DNA from 3 places in the Serratia sp. YWN4 genome. Region 3 is predicted to be linked to each of the others. Evidence: predicted binding sites of a transcription regulator. Region 3 holds the regulator's gene; each other region holds the start of a gene.
The links. The regulator PhoB, encoded in region 3, activates phosphate uptake and scavenging genes when phosphate is short. The targets are predictions, from matches to a motif close to CTGTCATAAAACTGNCNNAT.
Positions count from the first base shown of each region.

Region 1: a site for PhoB is predicted at 1,956-1,975, ahead of pstS (phosphate ABC transporter substrate-binding protein PstS). Genes of this name have one in related genera too.
Region 2: a site for PhoB is predicted at 2,248-2,267, ahead of serA (phosphoglycerate dehydrogenase). Genes of this name have one in related genera too.

Region 1 is NZ_CM147696.1:5,517,436-5,521,669, forward strand. Features, by position in the region: gene pstC (phosphate ABC transporter permease PstC) at 1-746, opposite strand, end outside; gene pstS (phosphate ABC transporter substrate-binding protein PstS) at 839-1,879, opposite strand; gene ACX9GT_RS25370 (hypothetical protein) at 2,143-3,414, opposite strand; gene ACX9GT_RS25375 (outer membrane lipoprotein-sorting protein) at 3,418-4,191, opposite strand.
Region 2 is NZ_CM147696.1:1,130,583-1,134,816, forward strand. Features, by position in the region: gene ACX9GT_RS05275 (oxidative stress defense protein) at 1-419, shown strand, start outside; gene ACX9GT_RS05280 (LysR family transcriptional regulator ArgP) at 459-1,352, opposite strand; gene rpiA (ribose-5-phosphate isomerase RpiA) at 1,506-2,165, shown strand; gene serA (phosphoglycerate dehydrogenase) at 2,484-3,722, shown strand; gene ACX9GT_RS05295 (5-formyltetrahydrofolate cyclo-ligase) at 3,768-4,234, opposite strand, start outside.
Region 3 is NZ_CM147696.1:1,235,476-1,239,709, forward strand. Features, by position in the region: gene sbcC (exonuclease subunit SbcC) at 1-56, opposite strand, end outside; gene sbcD (exonuclease subunit SbcD) at 53-1,282, opposite strand; gene phoB (phosphate response regulator transcription factor PhoB) at 1,501-2,190, shown strand; gene phoR (phosphate regulon sensor histidine kinase PhoR) at 2,215-3,531, shown strand; gene ACX9GT_RS05795 (PstS family phosphate ABC transporter substrate-binding protein) at 3,547-4,234, shown strand, end outside.

The DNA of each region.
Region 1 (4,234 bases), 1.3 Mb from region 3:
ATGATAAAGGTCACCGCCATGGTTTCCCCCAGCGCACGCCCCAGGCCGAGCATCACCCCGCCAATCACGCCGTTTTTGGTGAACGGCAGCACGATGCGCCAGATCACTTCCCAGGTGGTACAGCCGATGCCGTAGGCCGACTCTTTCATCATCACCGGGGTTTGTTCGAACACGTCGCGCATCACTGCGGCAATGTAGGGAATAATCATAATCGCCAGGATCACCCCGGCGGCTAAAATCCCGATACCAAACGCCGGGCCGGAGAACAACTCACCGACAATCGGCATACCGGAAAGCACGTTGCCGAGCGGGGTCTGGAAATATTGGGCAAACAGCGGGGCAAACACGAACAGACCCCACATGCCGTAAACGATGCTTGGGATCGCCGCCAGCAGCTCAATGGCGATGCCCAGCGGGCGCTTCAGCCAGTTGGGTGCCAGTTCGGTCAGGAACAGGGCGATACCAAAGCTGACCGGTACGGCGATGATCAAGGCGATCAGCGAGGTCACCACCGTGCCGTAGATCGGCACCAGCGCACCAAACTGTTCAGCCGGGGCATCCCACTCTTTGGTCCACAGGAAGGCAAAACCGAACTTCTGCATGCTTGGCCAGGAGGCGATAATCAGCGAAACAATAATGCCGCCCAGCAGCAATAGGGTAATCAGCGCCGCCAGTCTGACCAGCGCGCTGAAGATGATGTCACCATTTTTACTTGGTGCTTTAATGGTCGGCTTAGTTCCAGCCATAGATTACTCTTCTGTTTAAAGCTTGGAGGGCCCAGCACGCTGAGCCCTGACACACAGGCTGAGGCGCGGTAAATTCCGCACCCCCTGCATAGTTAGAACAAGGCTTTACCGGAACTGTCTTTGATATTGGTTCTCCAGGCGGCGCGGATCTGCTCAACCACTTCATGTGGCAATGGGGCGTAATCCAGTTCGCTGGCTTGCTTGGCACCGGTTTTATAAGCCCAGTCAAAGAACTTCAGCACTTCTGCGCCTTGTTCGGGCTTCTTCTGCTCTTTGTGTACCAGAATGAAGGTAGTGGAGGTGATCGGCCAGACGTTGTCGCCTTTCTGGTTGGTCAGGTCCTGAGCAAAAGTTTTACTCCAGTCCACGCCTTTGGCCGCTGCGCTGAAACTCTCTTCAGTTGGGCTGACCGGTTGGCCGTCTGCTGAGATCAGTTTAGTGTAAGCCAGGTTATTCTGCTTGGCGTAAGCGTATTCCACATAACCGATAGAACCCGGCAAGCGTTGTACGAACGCGGCAATGCCGTCGTTGCCTTTGCCGCCCAGGCCGGTTGGCCAGTTAACGGTTGAACCTGCGCCAATTTTCTCTTTCCACTGCGCGTTAGCTTTGGCCAGATAGCTGGTGAAGACGAAAGAGGTGCCGGAACCGTCAGCGCGGCGTACGACAGCAATATTCTGATCCGGCAGTTTCACGCCAGGGTTCAGCTTCACGATCGCCGGGTCATTCCATTTTTTGATGTTACCCAGGTAGATATCACCCAAGGTTTGACCATCCAGGGTCAGTTCGCCGGATTTGATGCCCGGAATGTTCACTGCCAGCACCACACCGCCAATCACGGTCGGGAACTGGAACAGGCCGTCAGCGGCCAGTTTGTCGTCAGACAACGGTGCATCGGAGGCGCCAAAGTCAACGGTGTTGGCAATGATCTGCTTCACGCCGCCAGAGGAGCCGATCCCCTGATAGTTAACTTTGTTGCCGGTTTCTTTCTGATAAGAATCTGCCCACTTGGCGTAAACCGGAGCGGGGAATGTCGCACCTGCACCGGTCAGGCTAGCAGCAGCGAACGCAGACACAGAGGCCAGGGAGAAAGTCGCTGCCACAATACTGGCGACGGTGGTACGCATCAGTTTCATAATCCCTCCTAATGGGATATTCAAAAATCAACTTTGAGTTGTTTTCATCAGAGTAAGTATTGTTGCAGGAGGGAAAATAGGACAGTTTAGTGACAGAAAAATGTATGAAATATTACAGTTATATTACAACCAGCCAAATAGGTGTAAATGACTTTAAAAATCAATAAAATAAAAAGATACGCTATCTTTCAAACGGCAAAAATGTTGGCTGCGGGCAGTGACGCGGACCACCTCTTAACCGGGTCACTGCAGGTATACATCACTTAAAAATAATAGTTGAACGACAGTTGCCAACGCCGTTCTGGCCGCACCGGCTCCACTTGCGATGTTTCCAGAAGATAGATTTTCTGCCACTGCAAAGCCAGATCCACAGGGCCGATATGACGACGCACCTCGGCAAAGCCCATGTTACGCTGCCGTTGCAGATCGCGCTGCCAGATCGCGTTAACATCGTAATTATCGACAATATCTTTCCAGTATGCCTGGAACAGCACGGAACGGCGGGGCATCAGCCAGTTTTGTGCCTGCAACGGGGTCTCACCGAGAGAGGTTGCGCCTTGTGCCACAGCATAAGGAGGCAGGTTGGCAAGGAAATCCAACGCACGCTGATTATCAGCACTGCCGTTGTAATGGCCCTCAGCACGCAGCGTGAGCCGATTCTCCCCACTCCAGGTCAGACCGTAAGCCAGGCGGTTGCGCCAGCGGCTCTCTTGCTGTTGCTCGGGCAAGGAGGTTTGCCAGGTGTAAGGTTGGCGCCCCCCGGCCCATTCGGTGTAAAACAGCGTGGAATGGGAGAGCACGCGTGAAAGGTTGAAGCCCAACTGTGGCGATCGGCCTTGCTCCAGCAGGAGCAGCCATTGTGGATTCAGATTTTCTGCCCATTGATAGCTGCCCACCAGCAACAGACGCTGCCTGGGGTTACTGGCTCCCCAGTCCAGGCTGGCACTTTGCTGGCTCGGTTTATTGCTGAGCTTGGGCGACCAGATCGCCGTCAAAGCGGCTTTATCCCACAGATACTGCCAACGCAGCATCACATTGCCCAAGCGGTTATTTCTCAGCGCCTCTGGATCGGCAGACGTAACGGAGCGCACCGTACCCTGCCCAAGGAAATCGGTGGGGTTATAACCGAATGCCAGGCCATAGCGCGTGTTGACGCGCCCCGCATCCAACAGTAAACGCGGCGTCACTTTATACGTCAGGTAGGCTTCTTTCAGCGAGTTAACACTATTATCACTGCGTAGACCTGGGGAAAAACGGCTGTCAATACGGTTGGCCAGCACAAAGCGCCAGTCCTGAGAGGGATTCGTCGTCAAAGGAGCATCCCAGCGCAGATCGAGCGAGATTCGCTGCTGGTTACCGCCGTTCTCATTAAAGCTGGTGGCCGCTTCGGCCGACATGTTCAGCTTTTTGTTCTCAACGGGAGAGAATTTCGTGTTATCAGCCAGATCCAGAGCCGCCAGCGTGGCATCCTCTCCATGAGCAAATTGGCCATACAGAACCGATAATGCCACCATCCATGACCGCGCTTTCTTCATCCGTCAGTCGTCCTTGAAATGCGGCAGGTAATCACGCTGTAGCCAGGCCTCGGGAACGTCGTACCAGGCGAAATCCTGGTGCTTGAGCACGGTAACCAACTGCGAATTTAGCCCATCGATGATCACCGCTTCCGTTGGGCGGCTCCCCCCTAGCACCGGTTGGTAACGACGGAAATAGGTGGTCTTGAGCAAATTGCCGTTCACGGCATAAAACTCGGCTTTACAGCTTTTGAAGTCCTGTTTATCCACCCAAAGCTCCATAGACGGATAGGCAGCGTCCTGATGACGTGCAACCAGATGCAGGCGATAGCAATCCCGCTGCTGCCGTTCTCCGTCCAACACCTGTTCTTCTTTCACTAAGGTGGCCTGATAATCGTAATTCCAGTTTGCCGTCACCACGTCACCGTTGGCGGCCTGCCCCAGCAGGCGTTGCTGTGGTGAAATAGGCACACTGGCCTGGCTGGCAGGATCATAAAGCCACAGATCGCGGCCGCTTTTCAGCGTTAGCTTACCGGCATCCCGCTGTGGGCTGACAAACTTCACCAGGCTGCGAAACTGACCGCTCGGATAGGCGCGGGAATAGAGACGCAAGGTGCTGGTCTCATGCTGCTTGCCGTTTTTATAGCTGACCAGGGTGGTACTCAAGCTGAAAGAACGGTTCGGGTTGCGCACCTCATCGCTTTTTTTCAAGATGTCCTGGGCGCTGAGCGTAGCCAATGCCTGACCGCTGGCAAACAGGCTAAACAAGAGGCCAGAGATCAATGAGAATCTCATCATGCGGATCTTCCTTGTGAGTCAACAATAACCTCCCACCATCCAT
Region 2 (4,234 bases), 100 kb from region 3:
CCGGCGAGTCGGTGTTGAAAGGCTATCGCGCGGTGCGTCAGGTGCAGGTGACGTTGCGCCAGTTGGATAAGCTGAACGCACTGCTGGACGGGGCGCTGAAGTCTGGCCTCAATGAGATCCGCTCGGTTGAGTTGGGTGTGGCCAACCCGGATGTTTATCGTGAACAGGCGCGCCAGAAAGCGATTGAAAACGCTACTCAGCAGGCAGCTTCATTGGCGAAAGGCTTTAAAGTTACCTTGGGGCCGGTTTACAGCATTCGCTATCAGGTCGCTAACGCTCAACCGATGCCGGCAGCACGCATGTTTAAAGCGGCGGCTGCACCGGAAAGCGATGCGGCACAAACCTACGAGCAGCAGAGCATTCACTTTGACGATCAGGTGGATGTGGTGTTTGAGTTGCAGCGTAACGCGGCACAGTAATCGCTAGCAGGGCGCAACCATTGCATTGCGCCCTGCTATCTAATCCTGCCTTAATACCTGATGCCCATGCGCCAACAGCGCGTCGGTGACCTTGCGCATCATGCGGCTTTCTGGCGCAAAACGGTGCCAGAACAGCATGCGGCGCTGGAACAGGCCCGGCGTCAGATCGATCAACTCCCCTGAGGCCAGCTCTCTCTCTATTTGCAGATGCGGGATCATACAGCAGGTGGTGCCTTGCCGTGCCAACTGCACAAAGGCTTCTGAAGAGTTAACGATATGGCACGGCACGCTGCCCGGCGAAAGATCGAAGTTCTGCTGCAAAAATGCCTGATGCATATCGTCAAGATGATCAAAGGCTACCGCGGGCGCTTTCAGCAGGGCGGAGCGGGTCACGCCGTTGGGGAAATAGCGCTCGGCAAATCCTTTGGACGCGACAAACAGATAATCCAGTGCGCCCAATTGATCCACCAGGCAGCTCGGCAGCGGCTGCGGTTGGATACTTACCGCGCCCACCACTTCACCCCGGCGCAGGCGCTCTTGGGTGCGGGTTTCGTCTTCGACCTGCAAATTCAGGCGGATCGGCGAGTCTGTCAGAACGGATTGCAGCGCCGGTAACAGCCAGGTTGCCAGGCTGTCGGCGTTGACCGCCAGCGACAGCAGCAACGGGGTGTCAACGCCGTTATCATTCCCCAGCCACTCTTCTTCCAACAGTTCAACCTGATGCAGTAACGCCAGCAGTTTCTGCCCCTGTTCTGTCGGGCGCGGCGGCACGGTGCGCACCAACAGCGGTTGGCCGAACAGGTTTTCCAACTGTTTGATACGCTGGGATACTGCCGATTGGGTGATACACAGTTTTTGTGCCGCGCGCTCAAAGCCACGCTCACGGATCACCGCGTCCAGCGCTTGCAGCGTTCGATAGTCTGGGCGTTTCATCGGAGAGATATCCCTATAAAAATAAATTGATATCGGCACTATGCCACATTTTTACGCTTTCTCGGGTGAAATAAGTGTGATCCTGTCTGAGTGCAAAACGGCGATTTACCCTATAATACGCGCACGTTTTCGCACACAGGTAATGAACACATCATGACTCAGGATGAACTGAAAAAAGCGGTAGGTTGGGCGGCGCTGGAATATGTGAAACCAGGCACCATTGTGGGGGTTGGCACCGGTTCTACGGCGGCTCACTTTATCGATGCGCTCGGCTCGATCAAAGATCAGATCGAAGGTGCGGTATCCAGCTCCGACGCCTCTACCGCCAAACTGAAAAGCCTGGGGATCCACGTTTTTGACAGCAACGAAGTGGATTCGCTGGATATCTATGTTGACGGCGCGGATGAGATCAACGGCCATATGCAGATGATCAAAGGCGGTGGCGCAGCCCTGACCCGCGAAAAAATCATTGCCGCGATTGCCCGCCAGTTTATCTGCATTGTCGATTCAACCAAGCAGGTTGATGTGTTGGGTAAATTCCCGTTGCCGGTGGAAGTGATCCCGATGGCGCGTTCTTATGTGGCGCGTGAGCTGGTGAAACTGGGCGGCCTGCCGGAATATCGCCAGAACGTGCTGACCGATAATGGCAACGTGATCCTGGATGTACATAACCTGAACATTCTCGACGCGGTAGCGCTGGAAAATAAGATCAACGGTATCGCGGGTGTGGTGACCGTCGGTCTGTTTGCCAACCGTGGTGCGGATGTTGCACTGGTGGGTACGCCGGATGGCGTTAAAAAAGTGGTGAGATAACCACGCTTTCAGGGGCGCAGTCGATCGCGCCCTGATGATTTGCCGCTTGCCTGTTTCTTGAGATTTTCGGCTAAAAAATATCTTATCTTAAAACTGCCAAATTTAGTGATATATGTCACGTTATGGCAATAACATCCGCTAAGCTCCTGGCAAATTCTTTCACTATGGCATCTTCCACCAAAAACCACCGGCATCAATGAGCCTTGTGCCGATCGGCGAGCAATCGTTTGTATTGCTGGGCGCGTTATTTTTGTTATGTTGGGGGGATGTGCTGTTTTGTGACAGTCGTTTCTGAAGTCTGAATATAGGGTCGGGTAAATGGCAAAAGTATCATTAGGAAAAGACAAGATTAAATTCTTGTTGGTGGAAGGGGTTCATCAAAGCACGGTAGACAGCCTGCGTGCGGCCGGATATACCAACATTGAATATCATAAAGGTGCGTTAGACACCGAAGCGCTTAAGGCATCCATCCGCGATGCACACTTCATCGGCCTGCGTTCGCGTACCAATCTGACCGAAGAGGTCTTTGCTGCCGCAGAGAAACTGGTGGCAGTGGGCTGTTTCTGTATCGGCACCAACCAGGTTGATTTGAAAGCGGCAACCAAACGCGGTATTCCAGTGTTTAACGCCCCCTTCTCCAATACCCGTTCCGTGGCTGAAATGGTGCTGGGCGAACTGCTGCTGATGCTGCGCGGGATCCCAACGGCCAACGCCAAGGCACACCGTGGCCAGTGGCAAAAACTGGCCGTGGGTTCGTATGAAGCGCGCGGCAAGAAGCTGGGGATCATCGGCTACGGCCATATCGGTACTCAGCTCGGTATTCTGGCAGAAGGCCTGGGTATGAAGGTGTTCTTCTACGATATCGAAAACAAGCTGCCGCTGGGTAACGCTCAGCAGGTGCGCCACTTATCCGATCTGCTCAATATGAGCGATGTGGTAACGCTGCACGTGCCGGAAACGCTGTCGACCAAGAATATGATTGGCACCGAAGAGCTGGCACTGATGAAGCCGGGGGCGATCCTGATCAACGCCTCACGCGGCACGGTGGTGGATATTCCTGCGTTGTGTAATGCGTTGGCGAGTCATCATCTTTCTGGGGCGGCGATCGACGTTTTCCCAGAAGAGCCTGCGACCAACAGCGATCCGTTCAATTCGCCGCTGTGCGAGTTTGACAACGTGCTGCTGACGCCGCATATCGGTGGTTCGACCGAAGAAGCGCAGGAGAATATCGGTGATGAAGTAGCCGGGAAACTGGCGAAATACTCCGACAACGGCTCTACGCTGTCTGCGGTTAACTTCCCAGAGGTTTCGCTGCCGATGCATGGCCCGAACTCCAGCCGCCTGCTGCATATTCATGAGAACCGCCCAGGCGTTCTGACGCAGATTAACCAGATCTTCGCGGAAGAAGGCGTCAACATCGCCGCTCAGTATCTGCAAACCGGTGCGGAAATCGGTTATGTGGTGATCGATATCGAAGCAGAAACCGAGCGTGCTGATGCGGCGTTACAACGGATGAAAGCGATCGAAGGCACTATCCGCGCACGCTTGCTGTTCTGATAAAGGCTACGCTAGACCTAAAGGCCGGAGCAATCCGGCCTTTTGCTATTCTACAGTCTGCCAAACCCAGTTTTGCGAAGGCGTCACGATCTCCGGCAGTGGGATATCCCAATGTTCCACCGGCAGCTGTTCTACCTGCTGGCAATCATGCGCCAACCCCATCGGGTACGGGCCGCCATGCTGCCAGTTCTGCAAGGTGCGATCGTAAAACCCACCGCCCATGCCCAACCGTTGGCCTACAGCGTCGAATGCCACCAGCGGCGTCAGAACCACATCCAGCTGCAACACCGGTAACACATAACGCACATCCAGCGCGGGCTCCAGAATATTGAAGCGGTTGCGCACCAGCGGCGTATCTGGCGTATAGCGCAGGAACAGCAAATTGCCAGTGCTGAACGGGTGCAATACCGGCAGGTAAACCTGCTTGCCCCGTTGCCATAGCTGCTCAATCAGCGGGCGGGTATCGAGTTCACCATCAAAGGAGAGAAACACCGCAATGCGTTGTGCGGCCT
Region 3 (4,234 bases):
TTCCACTCGCCCTGCAACGAATTGAGGTTTTTCAGCCGCAGGCTCAGGATCTTCATGCTGAGTGCTCCTCATCCTGATGTAAGGTTTCAACCACCTGTTGGAACATCTGGCGCATCCTTTGCTGGCGCGGTTCTGCCATTTCGCTCTCCAGCGCCAGCCGCCGTTCGAATACGTCGCCAACGCTCAGTTCATTCAGGGTTTCTTTGTCCTGCTGGGCGATCACCAGGCGGCGTTGCTCTTTGCTGCGCCGCAGCAATAGCACCTCGACCGGCAGTTCATCGGCCAGTTGCTGGATGCGGCGTTGAATATCGCTAAGGTAATCCTGCGTGGCGACTTCGATATCCAGCCAAACCGGCAATTCCCCCTGATGATCGGCAAATTGCCGCAGTTGCTGTTCGATCTGCTGTAGATCGCCTTTGAGCAACTGCATCGGCTGGAAGGTAGGGACTTCCAGCGCAGTCACCTGTTGCAGAGCACCGTCGGCGAAGTCGACCATAAATACGCTTTTGGCTTTGCCGAGTTCGTCAAAGCTGAGTGGGATCGGCGAGCCGCTATAGCGAATATGTTCGGACTTGGCCACGTTCTGGGCACGGTGAATATGGCCGAGGGCAATGTAGTCGGCTGGCGGGAAAGCCTGCGCCGGGAAGGCATCCAGCGTGCCGATGTAGATATCGCGCACCGAATCGGAGGTGGTCACCCCCACGGTGGTTAAGTGGCCGGTGGCGACGATCGGCAGTTGCAGGCCCAGCGCATCGCGGCGCGCGCAGGCGGCCTGATACAAAGAGTGGTAATGCTCGGCAATGGCTTCCTGCAAGGCCTGCTGCTTTTGCGTGCCGGATTCCCCGGCGCGGCTGGTGAGCAGATCGCGCGGGCGCAGGAACGGGATGGCGCACAGCACCGCACCCGGTTGGCCGTCGCGCTGCTTCAGCACCAGGATCTGCGATTCGATCGCCGTTTGCGCATTGGCAATTACGGTCGTATTCAGGCAGGAAAGCAGTTCACGCGATTCATTCAGCGTGGCCACGGAATCATGGTTGCCCCCCAGGATCACCAACTGGCAACCGGTGCGCTGCAATTCCACCACAAAGCGGTTGTACAGTTCGCGGGCGTAGCTCGGCGGGGAGCCGGTATCAAACAGATCCCCGGCGACGATCAGCGCATCTACCTGCTGCTGTTCCACCTGTTCGATCAGCCAGCGTAAGAAGCCCTGGTGCTCGGCGGCGCGGCTTTTGGTGAAAAAGTATTGGCCCAGATGCCAGTCAGAAGTATGAATCAGGCGCATGATACTCCCTGCGTAAAATATAATTGAGGGGCTAATGCCCGCTGTTGTGACGTAAGCATTATGACATCTAAATGATTTTTCTTTGATCGTTAGAATAATCACTATGCTTAGAGCCGCAAAGGCAGTGGTGATTTTCATAAAAGTGTCACAAAACTGACGCATAATGGCGCCGCAACAAGGGCGCGATAGAGATCGCTAACACATTGGCAGGATTGACGATGGCAAAACGCATACTGGTGGTGGAAGACGAAGCGCCGATCCGTGAGATGGTGTGCTTTGTGTTGGAACAGAATGGTTACCAACCGTTGGAAGCCGAGGATTATGACAGTGCCATTGCGCGCCTGTCCGAGCCGTTCCCTGATTTGGTGTTGCTCGACTGGATGCTGCCCGGCGGTTCTGGCATTCAGTTTATCAAGCACATGAAACGTGAAGCGCTGACCCGCGATATCCCGGTGATGATGCTGACCGCACGCGGTGAAGAAGAAGATCGGGTGCGCGGCCTGGAAGTGGGGGCGGATGATTACATCACCAAACCCTTCTCGCCAAAAGAGCTGGTGGCGCGTATCAAAGCGGTGATGCGGCGTATTTCACCGATGGCAGTGGAAGAAGTGATTGAAATGCAAGGGCTGAGCCTGGATCCTTCCTCACACCGGGTGATGGCGAGCGGTCAGGCGCTCGATATGGGGCCGACCGAATTCAAGCTGTTACACTTCTTTATGACTCACCCGGAACGGGTTTACAGCCGCGAACAGTTGCTTAATCACGTCTGGGGCACTAACGTTTATGTAGAAGACCGTACCGTTGATGTGCATATTCGCCGGCTGCGTAAGGCGCTGGAGACCACGGGTCATGACAAAATGGTTCAAACCGTTCGGGGCACCGGCTACCGGTTCTCAACGCGCTATTAATCGCGCAATGTTGGAGCAGATGCCGTGTTAGAACGCCTATCGTGGAAGAGGCTGGCGATTGAGCTGGCCCTTTTTTGTTTGCCTGCTTTACTGCTGGGGCTGATTTTTGGCTATTTGCCCTGGTTCCTGCTGGTTGCGGTGCTGATTGCACTGGTGTGGAATTTCTATAACCAACTCAAACTCTCTCACTGGCTGTGGGTCGATCGCAGCATGACGCCGCCGCCGGGGCGCTGGAGCTGGGAGCCACTGTTTTACGGCCTGTATCAGATGCAGCAGCGTAACCGCCGCCGCCGCCGTGAGCTGGCGCTGTTGATCAAACGCTTTCGCAGCGGGGCGGAATCTTTGCCCGATGCGGTAGTGATGACCACCGTTGAAGGCAATATTTTCTGGTGTAACGGTTTGGCACAGCACCTGCTGGGCTTCCGCTGGCCGGAGGACAACGGCCAACATATCCTCAACCTGCTGCGCTATCCGGAATTCAGCCAATATCTGCAACAGCAGGAATTCTCCAAGCCGCTGACGCTGCAACTGAATAATGAGCACTTTGTCGAATTCCGCGTGATGCCCTATTCCGAAGGGCAACTGCTGATGGTGGCGCGTGATGTCACCCAGATGCGCCAGTTGGAGGGCGCTCGTCGTAACTTCTTCGCCAACGTCAGCCATGAGCTGCGTACCCCGCTGACGGTGCTGCAAGGCTACCTGGAGATGATGAGCGATCAGGAACTCGACGGTTCACTGCGTGGCAAAGCGCTGAGCACTATGCAAGAGCAAACCAAGCGTATGGACGGGCTGGTGAAGCAGTTGCTGACGCTGTCGCGCATCGAGGCGGCACCTAACGTTGATATGAATGAGAAGGTCGATATTCCGCTGATGCTGCGGGTGTTACAGCGTGAGGCGCAGTCGCTCAGCAATGGCAATCATGCGATCAGCTTCCGGATCAATGAAAACCTCAGAGTGTTTGGTAACGAGGATCAACTGCGCAGTGCGGTATCCAACCTGGTGTACAACGCGGTTAACCATACGCCGCCGGGCACCCATCTTGAAGTGAGCTGGCAGCAAACGCCGCAGGGCGCGCAGTTCCAGGTGAGCGATAGCGGGCCGGGCATTGCTGCTGAACATATCCCACGGCTGACCGAACGTTTCTACCGCGTTGATAAAGCGCGTTCGCGCCAGACCGGCGGCAGCGGGCTGGGGCTGGCGATCGTCAAACATGCGCTCAGCCACCATGATTCACGGCTGGAAATATTGAGTGAACCCGGTATCGGCACGCGTTTCATCTTTACCTTGCCTAATCGGTTGATTGTGCCCGCCGCTTTGTCAGAGAATGCGGTGAAAAATTAACGCGTGGACTTGGTTATGGCCCGACTCACCCAAGGATTGCTGTTTTGCCTGATGCTGTTGCTCAGCCCTGGTGCGTTGGCGCAGCCGGACGGCATGCTTTCCGGCAATCTCTCCAGCGCCGGTTCCGACACGCTGGCTAATCTGATGGCGCTGTGGGGGCAGGATTTCAGCCAGCACTATCCTAACGTTAACCTGCAAATTCAGGCCGCCGGATCCTCAACGGCCCCGACCGCCTTGGCGGCGGGCGCGGCGCAACTGGGGCCAATGAGCCGGCCGATGAAAGCGGCGGAAGTGGCGGCGTTTGAGCAGCGCTATGGCTATCCGCCGCTGGCGGTGCCGGTGGCCGTTGATGCGCTGGTGCTGTTGGTGCATCAGGACAATCCGTTGCGTGGGCTGAATTTGCAGCAGCTCGATCAGATCTTTTCTTCCACCCGCCGCTGTGGCGAAAACACCGCGATTCAGCGCTGGGGCCAACTGGGGTTACAGGGCAGTTGGGCACAGCGCACTTTGCAACGTTTTGGCCGCAATTCCGCTTCTGGCACTTACGGCTATTTCAAGCTGCGCGCGCTGTGTGGCGGTGATTTTATGGCGCGGGTGAACGAGTTGCCCGGCTCGGCTTCGGTGGTGCAGGCGGTGGCGGGATCGTTAAGCGGCATCGGCTATGCCAGCATTGGCTTTCGTGCCAGCGGCGTGCGCTTGTTGC